Regions from separate parts of the Chitinophaga defluvii genome, predicted to be linked through region 3. Evidence: riboswitches for the same ligand, from Rfam matches in the RefSeq annotation. Region 3 holds a riboswitch; each other region holds the start of a gene.
What was found. Region 3 has a riboswitch for cobalamin ahead of ABR189_RS26575 (ribonucleoside-diphosphate reductase small subunit). Riboswitches for the same ligand answer to the same signal wherever they lie in the genome.
Positions count from the first base shown of each region.

Region 1: it holds a riboswitch for cobalamin, as region 3 does, so the genes downstream of both, ABR189_RS15205 (TonB-dependent receptor plug domain-containing protein) here and ABR189_RS26575 (ribonucleoside-diphosphate reductase small subunit) in region 3, are expected to answer to the same signal.
Region 2: it holds a riboswitch for cobalamin, as region 3 does, so the genes downstream of both, ABR189_RS07085 (TonB-dependent receptor) here and ABR189_RS26575 (ribonucleoside-diphosphate reductase small subunit) in region 3, are expected to answer to the same signal.

Region 1 is NZ_JBEXAC010000002.1:348,248-350,515, forward strand. It holds gene ABR189_RS15195 (EamA family transporter) at 1-44, shown strand, start outside; gene ABR189_RS15200 (tetratricopeptide repeat protein) at 217-867, shown strand; cobalamin riboswitch at 1,020-1,240, shown strand; gene ABR189_RS15205 (TonB-dependent receptor plug domain-containing protein) at 1,355-2,268, shown strand, end outside.
Region 2 is NZ_JBEXAC010000001.1:1,880,914-1,883,181, reverse strand. It holds gene ABR189_RS07095 (MutS-related protein) at 1-301, opposite strand, end outside; gene ABR189_RS07090 (metal-dependent transcriptional regulator) at 345-1,004, opposite strand; cobalamin riboswitch at 1,128-1,330, shown strand; gene ABR189_RS07085 (TonB-dependent receptor) at 1,453-2,268, shown strand, end outside.
Region 3 is NZ_JBEXAC010000002.1:3,149,527-3,151,794, reverse strand. It holds gene ABR189_RS26580 (ABC transporter ATP-binding protein) at 1-451, opposite strand, end outside; cobalamin riboswitch at 729-936, shown strand; gene ABR189_RS26575 (ribonucleoside-diphosphate reductase small subunit) at 1,053-2,030, shown strand; gene ABR189_RS26570 (ribonucleoside-diphosphate reductase subunit alpha) at 2,123-2,268, shown strand, end outside.

The sequences.
Region 1 (2,268 bases), 2.8 Mb from region 3:
CCATTGCGGCAGCTAATTTGCGTAAGCGCGTACCTGCTTTATAGCGCAGCCTACCGGGAAGCCATCATTAAATGGTAGTTTTTATTTATCTTTGCTCCCCGCCAGCATGGTATTCATTATACCTCCGGGTTATTGTAAGGCGTGACAACCTGCAATAAACCCATCACATGCGGCAGTGGCGCAAGATAACGACAACTCAGATTAATATTTTTTTGGATGAAAGCATTTAACATTTTTATTCTATACCGTTTTCCAATTGGTATCCTATTATTGCTGGTGGGTATTACCCTGGGTATTACTATTGGTTGGTGGGAAGCTACCATTTTGCTTGTATTGGGCGTGATCTGCCTGGTTACACACCTGATGTTCGGACCTATGCGCCTGGTACAGGAAGCAGTAGAAGCCGGAGATATCGAAAAGGCTACCGCGCTGATGAACCAGGTAAAATTTCCTAAATTATTATACAAGCCTATCCGTTCTGTTTATTTTTTCATGCAGAGCAATATGGCGATGTACAACAAAGATCTGGACAAGGCTGAGGCCACTATCCGGCAGAGTATCAAATCCGGCAGCCCTATGAAAGAGTATGAAGGGATGCAATACTTTCAGCTGGGTACTATTGCTTACCAGAAGAACGACCTGAAAACGGCAGATCAGAACCTGAAAAAGGCAATCCGCATGGGATTACCTGATAAGGAAAATACTGCCGCCGCATTGCTTACCGTAGCGTCTATTGCGATGAGCCGCCGGGACTTTAAATCTGCCAAAGATTATTTTCGCAGGGCTAAGGCACAAAAGCCTACCACTGATCAAATCGTTAGCCAGATCAAAGAAATGGATAAATACATTTCCCGTATGCCGGGTTGATTCTTTCCCGGTTACAGGATCATCATATTAATACAACAGGAAGGTGTCTCTACTTTTGAGGCACCTTTTTTATTTGGGGTACCTGATGTGGCAGAGAGTGGTTTTAAGTGCCCCTCCCCCATAGTCCCTTTGTGCATTACACAAAATTGCCGTAGGTTTGCTGCGCATTTGGTTGCTACCGGGTAAAACCGGGCGCATTAAAAAGGGAATCCGGTGTAATTCCGGAACTATCCCCGTAGCTGTAATCCCGCGCTGTTTTTACCGAACAGCTGGTTTTCCGGACCAATTATGTCACTTCACAGCTGATGCTGTGTGGGAAGGCGGTCCAGGAAAGCGGGTAAGTCAGAAGACCTGCCACCTGCCATTTTATTCAGTGCTTTCGGGTGAAAAGCCAGGAATTTAACGCTGTTGCAGGCATTATTTTCTTTCCTTTATTTATTTCTCCCAGGAGCGCGCATTTACTCATCAAAAAACGCTTATCCGTATTATGCGCCGGAATCTTTACACTTACGCTGCTATTATTACAGCCTTATTTACCATCAACACTGTCACTAACGCACAAGACACTGCTCAAACAAATCATTTAAACGAAGTGATCGTCACGGCATCCAAATTTGCCCAGAAACAGGGAGAAACGGGGAAAGTGATCACTGTCCTTACCCGTGATTACCTGGAAAAAAACAGTGGCAAATCATTAACTGCTATTCTGAACAACCAGGCAGGATTAATGATCAATGGTGCAGAAAGCCCATTAGGTAACAACCAGGAAGTATATCTCCGTGGTGGGGTTACTGGTAATACCCTCATATTGATAGATGGTATCCCCGTAAATGACGCCTCCCAGATAGCCAACTCCTTTGATCTTAATTTCATCAATCCGGAACTGATCGATAGAATAGAAATACTCAGAGGCAGCCAGTCCACTTTGTATGGCTCCGATGCAGTAGCCGGTGTGATTAATATCATTACAAGAAAACCAGGTGAAAAGAAAGCAGGCATCTATGCCAATGGTTCATATGGCACATTCAACACCTACCAGGGTAGCGCTGCACTGAACGGCACCATCAATAAGTTCTCTTATATATTGGGATACAAGTACCAAAAATCTGACGGGTTTTCTACTGCAAACGATTCTTTAGGCAAAAATGATTTTGATAAAGACGGGTTTAAGCAAAATAATGTGTTCGCCAAGCTGGCTTTCCAGGCTACCGACCGGTGGAAGGTGCAGTACATGCTCAATTTGAGTGATTACAAAACAGACCTGGACGCAGGAGCTTTTACTGATGACAAGGCTTACAACGCACATAACAAGTACATACAAAATGCCATCAGCAGCAAGCTGGATTTTGGAAAAGGATCCTGGAATATTGTATACAGCTATCAGCGTAATCAACGTAACCT
Region 2 (2,268 bases), on a different contig from region 3:
TAGCATCAATAATATTGTCCCGCAACGGGTCGGCAGTTAGCCGCATATAATGTTCTGCCAGTTCCACCCGGTAAGGATCTACTTCCTGGGGCACCGGATGTTCTATAAAGAATTTAAGCAGCTCGCTGCGTTGGTACAGGAACGTAATATCTGCCGAAGGGGAGGCCAGCATTTCATTCAGCTTATCTTTTCCACCTGGAGTACTGGTTTTATTAAACAGGGAGAAAATGGAGCGCATCCCCTTATCTTCTCTGAACAGTTCCAGGTCCTGTAATGTTTGCTGATCTATTTCAAATGCCATGTTTCTGCTTATTATTTGCCGGCCAGGTATAATTGGATTGTATTTAAATTACCAGCACACTTTCTGCAAACTTCTGGGATACCGTAGTAGCAGTCCCCTTTCCAATTTTTATGATCACAGAATTATCAAATGCGATCTTCTCCATCAATGTGATGTTGGTGCCAATGGCTACTTTTAACTGTTGCAGGTATTGCAAAAATGCGGTGGAAGTATCTCTTACCCCTACTACCTGGCAGGTTTTACCAGCTTCTATTTCTATCAGGGTTGTTTTGGAAGCAGCAGGTATTTGTCCGTCTGATTTGGGAATAGGGTCGCCATGCGGATCGTATTTAGGATAGTCCAGGAATTTATCCAGGCGATCGGCCAGGTCTTCATGATGAATATGTTCCAGTTGCTCTGCAATGTCATGCACTTCGTCCCAGGTATAGCCTAATTTTTCCTGCAGGAATACTTCCCATAAGCGGTGCTTACGGATCACCAGCAAGGCGGCTTTTTGTCCTTTTTCGGAAAGGCGGGCGCCTTTTTTCTTATCGTACTGAATAAGCTTTTTTTCTGTGAGCTTTTTAAGCATATCAATCACAGATGCAGGGTTATTCCCCAGCACTTCTGCAATGCCAGTAGCACTGGCTTTCCCTTCTTCTTTGCCACACAGATGATAAATGGCTTTCAAATAGTTCTCTTCCGAAAAAGTTTGTGTACCCATCGGGCAAAGATAATAAATTAACCATCAGGGATAACCGGACTTACCATAGCGGTTAGGCCGGGCTGCTCCCTCCTTAAATTATCAAGCCATTATGATCAACTTGTCTAATTAAGTTAAATAATCCTACCTTTGCCCCGCATTGGTTCATTGCTGTCCGCTCCGGACTTCAATGATTAAAAGGGAACTCGGGTGCAAATCCCGGACAGTCCCGCTGCTGTAAGTCTCGCTAATGTTATGGCAATACCAGATGACCACTGTTGATTTCAATGGGAAGGTCGCCAGAAACAGAGATAAGTCAGAAGACCTGCCGTGCAATATCGTTTTTAAGCTTTCGTGGAATGAAGCTTGGAAATTAAATGATCTGCCGGCTAAGGCTGCCTGAGCATTTTTTCCGATTATTTTCCCGAATTACGAAAGCCATTTTGATGTAACATCAAACAGGTTTTATATGTGTACCAATGAATGCATGCGTTCAAGGGTAGCAAAGCTATATGGCTTTGCTTGCTTACTTGTATGTTTTGTGCTGCCTGTTTGCGCGCAGGAAAAGGATAGCCTCACCATTAAACAGCTGAAAGAAATTGCCGTAAAGGGGCTGCGTCCAGCTCAGGAAATAATACCGGCACAAACACTCGAAGGGAAAGAGCTGGAAAGGCTGAACAGCCATTCCGTAGCAGATGCTGTGCGGTTTTTCTCAGGCGTTCAGATAAAGGACTATGGCGGTATAGGTGGCTTAAAAACAGTAGATGTGCGCAGTATGGGCACCAACCATCTGGGTGTTTTTTATGACGGCATACAATTGGGCAATGCGCAAAACGGACAGATTGACCTGGGGAAATTTTCCCTGGATAATATGGAACAGATAGCCCTGTATAACGGCCAGAAAAGCACCATCTTCCAGCCTGCCAAAGACTATGGCTCTGCAGGATCCATCTATTTAACTTCTCTTAAACCCCGGTTTACCGAAGGGGAACATACGCACCTGCGGGCCACCTTTAAAACAGGCTCCTTTGGGTTGATCAACCCCTCTCTGTTATGGCAGCAAAAAGTAAACAGGCGTATTAACAGCACCATTAGTGCGGAATGGACGCAGGCACATGGCCGGTATAAGTTCAGGTACAAAAAGAAAAATGGATACGATACCACCGCTATCAGAAAAAACGGAGATGTAAATGCCTTCAGACTGGAAGGAGGACTAAACGGAATAATAGACAAGGGCGAATGGAGTACTAAGGTTTACTACTATAATGCAGAACGTGGCCTACCC
Region 3 (2,268 bases):
CTGGTGTACCAATAAAAGCCAGTAATAATGATAATTTTTTAAGCATTCCGCTGGAATAGCTGCTTACCGGGTTCTCCACAAATGCATCAATGCCCAGCAAAGTGGCCATCCTCCCTGTCATTGTGGTATCTCCTCTCTTGGTCGTGTTATATAATCGGATAAGATCCTTTCCTGTCAGAAATCCGGGATATACTGGTTCTGCCTCTGCATAGTTAACCAGCTGACGATAACGCACCGGTTGTCTTTTACTGCTGACTTGTCCTTGCAGTATAATTTCCCCTTCAAAAGGAATCAGGCCGGCCAGCATTTTCATGCAGGTAGTTTTGCCAGCTCCATTTTGTCCCTGCAGCCAATAAATCCCTCCTTTCAGCACTAGTTGGTCAATTGCCAGCACTTCGAAGGAGCCATAAAACTTTCTAACTTTTTGCAATGTGATAACTGGTGCCTGCATAAAAATAAATGTACAGTTTTCAGACTATTAATCCACTTTTCCCATGTCAAATAAATAAAATATATGCCCCATTCGCATTAAATATTTTCATCAATCAGGCAATTGAAAAATGGATGCACAAATGTGCGTTTCCCCCGGAACAAGGCATGTGTTTCGCGGCAAACCTAATGCTGTGCATACTTGCGAAATAGTTCACCTTTTTGTGAGATTCTTTTTCCACACCTGTTAAGAACTTTATCTCCCCTCCCTGTTAATCGTGCTTACATTTGCGATAGTTCTTACATTTTGCTGCTTTGGTTCCCGGTTGATACCGGGATTAATAGGGAATCGTGTGGAAATCACGAGCAGACGCGCTACTGTGATCCCGATTCCGTGCGCAAACGGTTTATGGTACCGGATACAAAGCCACTGTTTATCAATAGGTAAATGGGAAGGCATCCGGATACAGGGACAGCCAGGAGACCTGCCAAAACAGCCAAAATTTGTCAAAACCTTCGCGAGTTAAGGTATTGACGAAAGTGACATCCCCACCTCACAGTAGGATAGTTATCTTCCGTCGGGCCACCTTCTCTCTGCAGTTAACCATAAAATATTTTAACGTATGAACTACGAAAACGAAGTTTTACTCCGGGAGAACAAAGATCGGTTTGTGATATTGCCCATTAACTATCCCAAAATATGGGACATGTATAAAAAGCATGAAGCCAGTTTCTGGACGGCAGAAGAGATTGACCTGAGTGGAGATCTGAAGGATTGGGCCGGGCTGAATGATGGTGAACGTCATTTTATTTCACATGTACTGGCATTCTTTGCTGCCAGCGATGGTATCGTAAATGAAAACCTGGCTGTCAACTTCATGAGAGAAGTGCAATTACCGGAAGCTCGCTGCTTTTATGGTTTCCAGATCATGATGGAAAATATTCACTCTGAAACTTACGCACTGCTGATCGATACTTATGTGAAAGATCCTGCTGAAAAAGACAGACTTTTTCATGCCATTGAAACAGTACCTGCTGTTAAAAGAAAAGCAGAATGGGCATTACGCTGGATCGAAAACGGCAACTTTGCACAACGTCTGGTAGCTTTTGCGGCAGTAGAGGGGATTTTCTTCAGCGGCAGCTTCTGCTCCCTCTTCTGGTTAAAGAAAAGAGGATTAATGCCAGGCCTTACTTTCTCTAATGAACTGATCAGCCGGGATGAAGGATTGCATTGCGAATTTGCATGTCAGCTCTATAGTATGCTGGAACAAAAACTGCCGGAAGATGAAGTACGTGAACTGATCAGGGATGCAGTAGAAATTGAAAAGGATTTTATCGTGAACGCACTACCGGTAGACCTTATCGGTATGAATAGCCGTCTTATGTCTCAATACATTGAATTCGTAGCAGACAGATGGCTGGGCGAACTCGGATGTGCTAAAATGTTTAATACCCCCAACCCATTTGATTTCATGGAAATGATTTCATTACAGGGTAAAACCAATTTCTTTGAAAAACGCGTAGGTGACTACCAGAAGTCCGGTGTAATGGGCGGCGGCAGCAAAGAATCACAAACCTTTAGTTTAGAAGAAGACTTTTAAATAAGCCGTTAGCTATTGGCCATCAGTGTTTGGCTAATAGCTAACAGCCAAAAGCTAATCGCTATTTCTTTTACCCATTAAATTCAATACCCATGTTTGTCATAAAAAGAGACGGCAGAAAAGAAGCCGTTAAATTTGATAAAATCACTGCACGCATTGAAAAACTGTGCTACGGATTTAATCCGGAATATGTAGATGCCATTGACGTTGCTAAAAAAGTGATCCAGGGGTTGTATGA